2 regions of the Pelotomaculum sp. FP genome follow, and region 1 is predicted to be linked to the other one. Evidence: riboswitches for the same ligand, from Rfam matches in the RefSeq annotation. Region 1 holds a riboswitch; the other holds the start of a gene.
The links. Region 1 has a riboswitch for molybdenum cofactor ahead of fdhF (formate dehydrogenase subunit alpha). Riboswitches for the same ligand answer to the same signal wherever they lie in the genome.

Region 1 (5,362 bases):
CAACTTATCAATTACTTATCAATTAATTAAGGTCTGTTTTAATCCAAATACTAAGACACCTGGCGGCTGCCAGGTGTCTTAGCCGACCTTACTGCATCACCATGCCGCCGTAAGGGAACTGGTTCTGGTAACCTGCGAACTGCTGGTGAGTCTGCTGCAACTTTTGCGGCTGCTCTATTTCAAGCGAGTACCAGCCCTTGCGAAACATAAGATTGTACATGTCTCTGGTATGGGCGTGGGTTTCAATAAGCATATTCACAACGTCCTGGTGCAGCGCATGGTGGCTGGCTTCCCGGCTGAAAACATTGAAGTTGTCAGTCAGATATTTTAAGCTTGACAGAGTATCGTTGAGCATGTCGCGGTCGTTCATTTGCGGCCCTTTAGGCTGGGCCATATTGGCCTGGGGATTTTGTATTTTATTTTGCTGGTTCATGGATTCACTTCACCCTTTCTTAGCGATTTGCCGTATTAGCCGGATTAACATGGTTCAAAAGCCTCAGATAGTGGTGCATATGGAGCTGCCCCACTCGATCTAAAGCAGCCTTGATTTCGGGGTCCACGGCCTCTCTGGAAAAATGGAAGCACTTCTTCATGGAGGTCAATTCCCAGGTCATGGCGTCCTGCAGGTACAGGCTGTCTTTGGTTGAGATGACTTTTGGGGGTTCCGGCATTACTTGCGCTTGCTGAAACTGGTTTTGCTGAAACTGGTTTTGTTGAAACTGACTTTGTTGAAACTGGTTGGATGGCTGATACATGTTCATCTGCACTCTTTCATCACTCCATTTCTACTTTTTAAGTATTGTTTACCGTGTTTGTAAATTTATTCAGCGCAGGAAGACCATGCGTTGGTTATACAAAATAAAAAATAACCACTAACTTAAATAAATTTATTGAATCTTGCAGGAATTCTAATATTAACTGTAGAAAATTTGCATAGTTAATCTCCGAGTCTGTAAGCCTTAGCCGCAGGTATGGTTGTCAGGCCGTTAGGGTGCATTGGGAAACTGATGCGCCTCCCATTGTGGAAAGGAGAAAATGGCTTTATTTGCCGTAAAGCTTTGTCCTTTTTACAAATGGGACAGGGCTTTTTTCTTGTTTATAGCGGCCTCACATGAGCCGCGCATGACTGCTTCTTTTAAAATTGTCTCCTAGCCACCTAACCTACAGCTGTAAAGCCATGGTTATTGGCCGTTAGGGCGCTCTGAGAAATTGGCGCGCCTTCCGTTGCGAAAAGGAGAACATAGCTTTATTTTCACTCTAAAGCTTTGCCCTTTTCAGATGGGGACAAAGCTTTTTATTATGTTGGGGAGAGGGTGGTGCTATAATTTAATGCTAAATTTTAACTGATGCTCAGCGAAAACAACACGGTCGCCTGGTTGTAAGTGGTGCAAATATGTAGATGTTGCAATTGTAATTGTGAAGGTTGGAATCTGAGAGGAGGCGTAATATTGGAGCTTGTCAAGCTAAGTATCAATGGAAATGAAGTTGAAGTTCCGGCAGGTACCACGATCCTCAAAGCCGCCCAACAAATGGGGATAGACATCCCGCATCTTTGTTTTGAGGATGGCTTGAGTTCGGTTGGGGCGTGCCGGTTGTGTGTCGTGGAAGTGAAAGGAGCGCGCAGTCTGGTGGCCTCGTGTGCGGCAGCCGTGGCCCCTGGCATGGTGGTGGAAACGCATTCACCTGATGTGATGGAGGCAAGGCGGACCATCCTCGATTTGCTGATTGCCAACCACCCGCTGGATTGCCTTACCTGCGAAAAAGCCGGCGAATGCAAGCTGGCGGATTATTGCTATGAATATGGGGTCAAGGAAAGCACCTTCAAGGGAGAAAAGCACGCTTACCTGCTTGAAACGACCAATCCCTTTATCGTTCGTGATATGAACAAGTGTATCTTGTGCGGCAAGTGTGTCCGGGCCTGTGACGAGGTCACCGGTCAAAACACCCTGGATTTTGCCTACAGGGGCTTCAATGCCAAAACGACCACTGCTTTTGAAGATGAACTGGTGGAGTCGGACTGTGTTTTCTGCGGCCAGTGTGTTTCCGTCTGTCCGACCGGGGCGCTGACCGAAAAACAAATGCACGGCAAAGGCCGCCGCTGGGAGTTCCAAAGAGTCAAAACGACCTGTCCGTTCTGCGGCACCGGCTGTAACTTTGACCTTTGCGTAAAGGACGGTGAAGTGATAGGCGTAAGCTCCAACCCCAGCAGTGTGGTAAACGGCAAGGCTCTCTGCGTCAAGGGGAGGTTTGGCTGGGATTTCGTGAAAAACGAAAAGCGTCTCACCACGCCGCTGGTGAAAAAAGACGGCGAATTTGTCCCCGCCTCCTGGGATGAGGCGCTGGACCTGATTTCTACCCGCCTTGCCGGCATCAAAGAGAAATACGGTCCGGACTCTTTTGCGGCCTTAAGTTCCGCCAGGTGTACCAATGAGGAAAACTACCTGGTGCAAAAATTTACGAGGACGGTGATGGGCACAAACAACGTCGACCACTGTGCCCGTACCTGACACGCCCCCACCGTGGCCGGTTTGGCCACAACGTTTGGCAGTGGCGCCATGACCAATTCTATTCATGATATTACCAACCATGCCCAGTTATTGATGCTGATAGGGACCAATACTACCGAAGCGCACCCGATTATAGGGTATAAAATGAGGCAGGCGGCGCGCAAAGGCGCGAAGCTGATCGTGGTTGACCCGCGGCGTATCGACCTGGCGGAGGAAGCCGACTACTGGCTGCGCATTAAGCCGGGTACAGACATTCCCTTTTTAAACGGACTCATGCATATCATTATTAACGAGGACCTGCACGATAAGGAATTCATCGCCAATCGGACCGAGAACTTTGAAGTGCTTAAGGAAACCGTCAAAAACTACCCGCCCGAGTATGTTTCCAGCCTTACCGGCATAACGGTGGAAGACCTGTACGCGGTGGCGCGCCTTTACGCTACAACGGATAGGGCGATGCTGTTCTATACGCTGGGGATTACGGAGCACATCTGCGGCACCCACAACGTGATGAGTGTGGCCAACCTGGCCATGTTGACCGGACACCTGGGCCGGCCCGGCACCGGGGTAAACCCGATCAGGGGCCAGAACAACGTGCAGGGCGCCTGCGACATGGGAGCGCTCCCGAACGTCTTCTCCGGCTACCAAAAGGTAATCGACCCCGCTGTCAGGGCCAAGTTCGAAAAGGCCTGGGGCGTGGAGCTGCCCGGCAAAGTGGGCCTGATGATTCCGGAAATGTTTGAGAAGGCCCACGAAGGGAAAGTCAAAGCCATGTATATCCTTGGTGAGAACCCCGTCCTGACCGATCCCAACAGCAACGAAATCCGCGCCGCCCTGGAGAAGCTTGACTTTCTGGTGGTCCAGGAGCTTTTCCTGACTGAAACGGCGGAATATGCCGATGTCATCCTCCCGGCGGCAAGTTTTGCCGAAACCGACGGGACTTTTACCAGCACCGAACGCCGGGTGCAAAGGGTCCGCAAGGCGATCAAACCCGTGCCGGGACAGACGAACTGGCAGACCATCATGGCCCTGAGCGCCAAGATGGGCTATCCCATGGGTTACAACAGCCCGGAAGAAATATGGATGGAAATGGCATCCCTCTCGCCGTCCATGGCCGGGATCACTTATGAGCGGCTGGAAGAACGCGGCATCCAGTGGCCCTGTCCGTCGCTCGAGCATCCGGGCACACCTGTCCTGCACGGTACGACGTTCAGCCACGGCAAGGGGATCTTCCAGGGCATCGATCATATTCCGCCCGCCGAAATGCCGGATGAAGAATATCCTTTCCTGCTCTCCACCGGCCGGATCCTGCAGCACTATAACGTGACCACTCCTTATTCAACCGGCATTCACAGCATGTGGTCGGAAGAGCAATCCGAACTGCATCCGCAGGACGCCGCGCGGCTGCAGGTGACAACCGGCGATAAAGTCAAGGTATTTTCCCGCCGGGGGCAGCTTACCACGAAAATTAAAGTTACGGACCGGGTGCCGCCGGGAATGATCTGGATGTCGTTCCACTACACGGCAAGCCCGGCGAACGCTCTGACCAGCCACGGTTTGGACCCCATTACGAAAACCGGTGAGTATAAGGTCGCTGCCGCAAGAATAGAGAAGATCTAGGAGGTTATTGCATGCGGAAGGTGCCGGTGACGGAAGCGGTTGGCATGATCCTGTGTCATGACATTACAAAAATTGTTCCCGGCTGCGAAAAGGGACGCGCATACCAAAAAGGCCAGGTTGTAACGACCGAGGATATCCCCAAACTCCTGGATCTGGGCAAGAAACACATCTATGTATGGGAGCCGGAGGACGACCTTGTCCACGAGGATGAGGCCGCCTTGAGTCTGGCGCGGCATGCCGCCGGGCCGGGCCTCTACTGGGATCAGCCAAATCAGGGCCGGGTCAATATCCGTGCGGCGCGTGAGGGTCTCTTAAAAGTACAGGCGAGCAGTTTATATAGGGCCAACAGCCTGGAGGATATTGTCATGGCTACTTTGCACAACAACAGGGTTGTGTGCAAAGAGCAGGTCGTTGCCGGTACCAGGGTCATACCGCTGGCAGTCCGGCGTCAGATCCTGGAGGAGGCCGAAAAAATCTGCAGCGAGCCCGGCCCGCTCTTATCTGTAAAGCCCTTTCAACCACTTTGGGTGGGGATTGTCACAACGGGCAGCGAGGTTTATTCAGGGCGCATTCAAGATGGCTTTTGCAGCGTTATCAAGAAGAAGATCGCTCCTTTCGGCGCCAGGCTGCTCGGTCAGATTATTGTGCCGGACGATCCGGATGTGATTTCCAAGGAAATCCGCATGTTGATAGCTGATGGAGCGGGGCTGGTTATGGTTACCGGCGGGATGTCGGTAGATCCGGACGACGTGACTCCCGCCGGGATCAGGGCCAGCGGAGCCGAGGTCGTCACCTACGGGGCTCCGTCGCTGCCCGGCGCCATGTTTATGCTGGCTTACCTGGGACATGTGCCGGTATGCGGCCTGCCCGGCTGCGTCATGTTCAACAACTCTACCATCTTTGATCTCATCCTGCCGCGCATTTTCGCCGGCGAACGCATCAGCCGCCCCGAAATCGTGGCGCTGGGACACGGCGGCCTGTGTGAGGAATGCGAGGCTTGTAGATACCCGGCCTGCTCTTTCGGCAAGGCTACCTGAAGGCAGCGCCGCGGGGAGGAGTTTTTGTGCTGCGAAATGTGAAACTTGAAGAGGCTCAGGATATCTTACTGAGCCTCACAGCTCCTTTACCGGGGGAGACGGTTCCCCTGCTGCAGGCCCTGGGGCGTGTCGCCGCCCGGGACTTGTATGCCGATCAAAGCTTGCCTCCCTGCCCGCAGGCGGTGGTGGACGGCTACG
Region 2 (5,362 bases), on a different contig from region 1:
TCCAGCTCTTTCCCTCAAAGTTCCTGAATCTATTGATTTTATTACGTATCGGCCAAAACTGCCGGTTGAATATCTCTCAATTCATTGAATGCGTCGTTTGTTATTAAGCATTGAAGCCCGGACCGTAGCTGGTATGTGTCGTGTGGGTATGCTCTTCCTTGGGTAGAATCGCGAAGTTTTCCACAATAAACAGGTAGGCCAGGGCCAGTGCGCTCCACATGCCGATGGTAATCAGGAATTCCCAGATGCTCGGGAAGTAGCTGCCGCCTACGCTCTTGGCCATGCCGGTGAAGACCACGTTCATGCGGTTAAAGACAACACCTACTACCACCAGTGCAGAGGCTGTTACAACCCCCCACAGCTTGGTGCGGATACCGGGGATGGCATACATGAAAATCGGCAGGAGGACAAAGACAATCATCTCGATCAAGAACATGTTGCTCTCATACGAGCCGTTAAAGGCCATCCCGAACACGCCCCGGTAGTTGAGATCGATCATCTTGACGATAAAGTAAATAATCATCATCCACATGGTTATTTTGGTCATGCTTTGAAATACCGGCAACTCCGGCTGCCGTCCATAAGCTCTGGAAGCCAGGGTGCCTTCAATAGTGACCATAGCCGGCCCCAGGAAGAAGGCGGACCAGACAAAGAAGAAGGGTATGATCATGGACCACCACAGGGGGTAGAGCTTATCAATGGCAACAATATAGAGCGAGCCCAGGGAGGATTGGTGCAGGCTGGGGAGCACAATACCCAAAATGAGCAGTGGAGTCATCATGTACCCCAGGATCTTCTTCAAAGCAGGGAACTTGACCTTCTCGAAGAATATGTCGCCAAACTCCAGGACCTGGATTGTTGTATAAAGGGAAATACACCAGAACACTTCGAACAATACCGAGTGGAAACCCCAGTAGAAGAAAGGTCTCCAGAAGTTGAACCATCTCCCGATATCCAGGAAAAGGCTGACCATCGCGATAATGTAGCCAAGTAAGGATGTTAACAGTGCAGCGCGGGCAATGGGCAGGTACTTATCCCGGTGCAGGACATGGACGATCAGTGCCGTACTAAAGCCGCCGCCCGCCAGGGCGATGCCGCACAACAGGTCAAAGCCAATCCACAGGCCCCAGGGCCACTGGTCGCTTAAGTTGGTTAGCGCCCCCAGACCGTAGACGAAACGGTACAGGGCAGCCGCTGCAGCGATCAGCACAAATCCGATCATCAGTAATCTGAACCAGGTAATTCTAAAGCTCCAATTCCTTCCGTACATATATTCTCACCTCCATTTATCTAGATTTCTATTCCTTGGGATCAACCGGACCGTACAGATCCTCCTCATTGTGCACCTCAGCCCGTCTCTTGGTATAAGCGCGCATGGCGGTCAAGAGGGCGCCCCAACCAACGAAGATGTAGGGAGTCCACTTGAGCACATCCCAGGTCAAGGAGGGGATTGACCTTTGCGTTACAGGGCGGTTGAATACTTCCGTCTTGAAGCCGATTTGATCAAAGGGTACATCCGATATATACAGCCAGGAAGTACCGCCGTATTCTTTTTCTCCGTAGATATGTTTAATGTACCTGGGGTCTTTGCTCATCCTGTCCTGTGCCAGTGCCAGCATTTCATCCCTTTCCCCGTAGGTTAAGGCGCCTGTGAGGCATGCCGTTACACATGCCGGCTCAAGTCCTTCTTCCTTCGTGCGGTCGTAACAAAAACGGCACTTTTGCACGTACGGAAGAGCCTTATCCCACTGGAAGCCGGGTACGTCAAAGGGGCAGGCGATCATGCAGTAGCGGCAGCCGACGCAGTAGTCCTGATTCAGTTCGGTAGGCTTGTAAATAACCGCCCCTTCTTTAGTCTTGACAAATGAGTGGGTAAAGCACGCCGACTCACAGGCTGGCTCATTGCAGTGCATGCATTGTCTTTTAACGAAGCGCCACTTAAGCTGGTCGCCTTCTTCGAGCACATAGGAGCTTACGTTGGTCCAGGTATCGGCGCTTAATTTCCCCGGGCTGTCCCAGTTGTTGGAGAACTCGCTCGGCTCGGCTGGCAGGTCGTTCCATGACTTGCACGAAACCATGCAGCTGCGGCAGCCGATACACCTGGTAATATCCACCAGGACACTCTTTGACATCGTTACACCTCCGGTTTCTGATTGGATTTAAGGTGCTACTTCCAGGCTTTCTTCACGTTGCAGATGAAAGCTTTTGATTTTGGGATCATCGTGTTGGGATCCCCGACGCTGGGTGTTATGTCGTTGGCTGTGCCGCCGGTCGCTATTCCCTGGTAACCGAAGTGCCAGGGCAGGCCGATAATTTCGATTTTCCTGTCTGCGACCTTGAGCGGGTTAATGATCGGCAGTACGTTGGCCCGGCATTTAATTTCGCCGCGGATGCTGTTTATAACTAACATATCACCCGGCTTGACTATCAGTTTATTGGCCAGTCCCAGTGATATGGTCGCGAACATTTCCGGTTGCAGTTCCACCAGTTTGGGACAGTTTCTGGTCACGGCGCCGCTCTGGTAGTGCTCTACCAGCCGGTGGGAGTCGCGACATACGGGAAGTCCGGCGAAGCCACCAGCGCGAGTTTGACGAATTCACCTTGTATTTTACAGCCAACGGATTGCTTTGTTGGTTACCCAGCAGGTTATTTATCGGGCTTTCCACCGGCTCGTAGTGTTCCGGCAGGGGGCCGTCCTTTTGCTTCTCAAACTTGACCTCCTTTGACATGAAAGTGAGCGATCTCAGTAATTTCAACTGGTTGATTAACATAGCCTTCCTGCAACGCCAATAGGTCCAGGTGGACAGTATTGATGTCTTCCCAGAATAAATCCAAATTGCTGCTGTCAAACATCATGGCCTCATTGAGAGTTTTTATATAACCGTGACAGTTGTCGCAATAATAAACGCGGTATTGCTCCATTCCTTCCACGTTGAAGAACCGTGATTCATTACTGGAGCAGTAAGGGCAGCCCAGGCGCTGGAATCTCCATCTTGCCTCACACATACCGCAGTACAGATATCTCTTCCCTTCTTCCTTTTCAAGCAGTGCCAGGGTGGGTTTGCCGCCGCAAACCGGGCAGGTGCCTTTTAGCCATTGTTCAGGGGCAAAAAAAGTAGAGACCTTACGTGCGTACTGCTTCATAAACGGTTTGACCACATGGTTTAAGATAAAGCCTAAGCTTTCAGGGGATAATTCCTCATTGAAAGATTCCAGCAGGTTTGTACCAGGTGTGAAGGCCTGCATAACAAAAAGTTCTCTTGCCTCAGCGGCAGCCGGTAAAGCGCTTAAAATTTTGTTTATATCACGCTCCAAGTCCGGTTTATGCTTTACAACGATGCCTGCAACGTCTTTTAAAACATCAAAAAACATATCCGCATTTGCCTGCGGTGGGCAGACCTTTATTATAGGCACATCATTTTCCCTTAACGACTTTAATAACCCAGCCTGCGGCCTAACAACCGTAACTGCATCATCCGGAAGAACAATCTTTGTAAACTCCTTGTTGAAATCAATAAGCATTTGCTGGACCGTATTGTTTGTCATTCAAAACGCTCACTTTCTATGAGTTTTCTAGAACCCTCCCTGTGAATGAATTAATAAAATACCCAACAAGTTATATATGTCTATATATGCACCCCCCTTTAACCAGTTGCTTATGAACCATGCTTCACATTTGGTCGCATTTAGGCTGCCAAAATTTTAAAGAGGATCCCTTACGGATAAGACTCTAGTAGCGCCTTTTATAAGATTTAGAATGAATAAATACCTCTAAAAACAAAAAGGTAAAGCTTTATCCAACGTGAAAAGGACAGAGTTTTACCTTTGTTTAAAGATCTCCTTTCCACAGTGGGAGGCCCAACAGTTTCCCGATGAACCCTAACGGCCAGTAAACCATACCAACTGCTTAGGTTGTAACTGGCTCGGAGCAGCTAATTAAATTTTCAAAAAGACATTTACTGCAAAAACTATCTCTAAAAAACCTGTTGAAAACACAAAAAACTTTATCCCATGTGAAAAGGACAAAGTTTTACCTTTGTTTAAAAATCTCCTTTCCACAATGGGAGGCCCAGCAGTTTCCCGGTGAGCCCTAACGGCCGGTAAACCATACCAATTGCTTAGGTTATAATCCGGCTCGGAGAAATATAATGATAATTTTCCACTAAATATTTAAAATTCCTTCTAATTACAATAATATAAAATATTTTTTATGCAAAAATTTTTAATATTTCCTTTTTTATAAGTTGCATCAAACGGGGGAGTGTATTTTGAAGGGTTGGTGACAGCTCGGTTTGGTAACCGATAGCCTCCGGCTGGATACCAAAAATTATCGTAGGGGGAAGCTTATTCATTTTAGTTGCTAATAATAATACTTCGCTAAGATTAATATCGTGCAGGGAGATGAGTTGGCCTTTGGATTTAATGAGCAGCTCATCTCCGGGAACACGAAAAATAGCTCCTGGTTCTGCCCCGGCTTCAACGCAATCAACTATGATAGCGTAATCTGCTTCTTCCAGCCAGTACAGCAGGTCAATCCCGGCGGTGCCACCGTCGACCAGTTCGACATAACGGGGCAGGCGCTCCTTTTTCATCGCCTGGATTAGATGTATGCCAATACCCTCATCACCCAGAAGCAGGTTGCCAACGCCGATTACAAATATTTTTTTGCTGTTCTCTTGATCCATTTTCAGTAGATCCTCGCAGGTTCGTTTATAGGGGCCGCTATGCCGGCGCCACGTATCATGAAAATATCAGTCGATGCAGGTGCGATTTCAATTTATTATATGATCTTCGAATTGCTCAGTATTTGGCCCAACTGTTTGATAAAATTGGTATGCAGCAGTTTATCAGTGTCACCCAGGGCTTCCTCAAGGCCTTCATCAAAGTCAATTGAACCAAGAAAGGGGACCTTTAGGCCGGCCAGAGCCTCTCCAGCGGGGGAATCCTTTTTTATTTTCATGTTCTCCAGGACTCCAATGACCGGGATGCGGAGCTCTTTCAATACCGATAATTCCTTTTTCATTACTTCCCGGGCCACCCGTGACGGCGTGGTGACCAGAAGAAATTCAACCCTCTCCATCAGGCGGATTACATCCAGGGTTGGGTCACCGGTGCCGGGAGGCATATCGACAATTAAGAAGTCCAGTGACTCCCAACGGGTTATGGCCAGTATTTCAATGATGGCATTGGAGATTTCTCCCCCGCGCAGCGGAGAAGGTTGACCGCCGCTGAAGAACGTGATTGACATAAAACGAATACCGTTGACCAGCGGTGGTATGATACCCATGTCTTCCTCCGGGAAAACCCCTTCAATCCCCAGGATTACGTGAGAAGAGGGACCACAAAAATCCAAATCCAAAAG

Region 2: it holds a riboswitch for molybdenum cofactor, as region 1 does, so the genes downstream of both, Psfp_RS17885 (formate dehydrogenase accessory protein FdhE) here and fdhF (formate dehydrogenase subunit alpha) in region 1, are expected to answer to the same signal.

Annotation. Positions count from the first base shown of each region.
Region 1 is NZ_QFGB01000018.1:56,148-61,509, reverse strand. Features, by position in the region: gene Psfp_RS09315 (spore coat protein) at 89-433, opposite strand; gene Psfp_RS09310 (hypothetical protein) at 453-761, opposite strand; molybdenum cofactor riboswitch at 931-1,048, shown strand; molybdenum cofactor riboswitch at 1,134-1,253, shown strand; gene fdhF (formate dehydrogenase subunit alpha) at 1,449-4,127, shown strand; gene Psfp_RS09300 (molybdopterin-binding protein) at 4,139-5,164, shown strand; gene Psfp_RS09295 (molybdopterin molybdotransferase MoeA) at 5,191-5,362, shown strand, end outside.
Region 2 is NZ_QFGB01000062.1:4,756-10,117, forward strand. Features, by position in the region: gene nrfD (NrfD/PsrC family molybdoenzyme membrane anchor subunit) at 104-1,270, opposite strand; gene Psfp_RS17875 (4Fe-4S dicluster domain-containing protein) at 1,299-2,132, opposite strand; gene Psfp_RS17880 (molybdopterin dinucleotide binding domain-containing protein) at 2,168-2,596, opposite strand; gene Psfp_RS17885 (formate dehydrogenase accessory protein FdhE) at 2,707-3,546, opposite strand; molybdenum cofactor riboswitch at 3,822-3,941, opposite strand; molybdenum cofactor riboswitch at 4,033-4,153, opposite strand; gene Psfp_RS17890 (HyaD/HybD family hydrogenase maturation endopeptidase) at 4,209-4,685, opposite strand; gene Psfp_RS17895 (P-loop NTPase) at 4,781-5,362, opposite strand, start outside.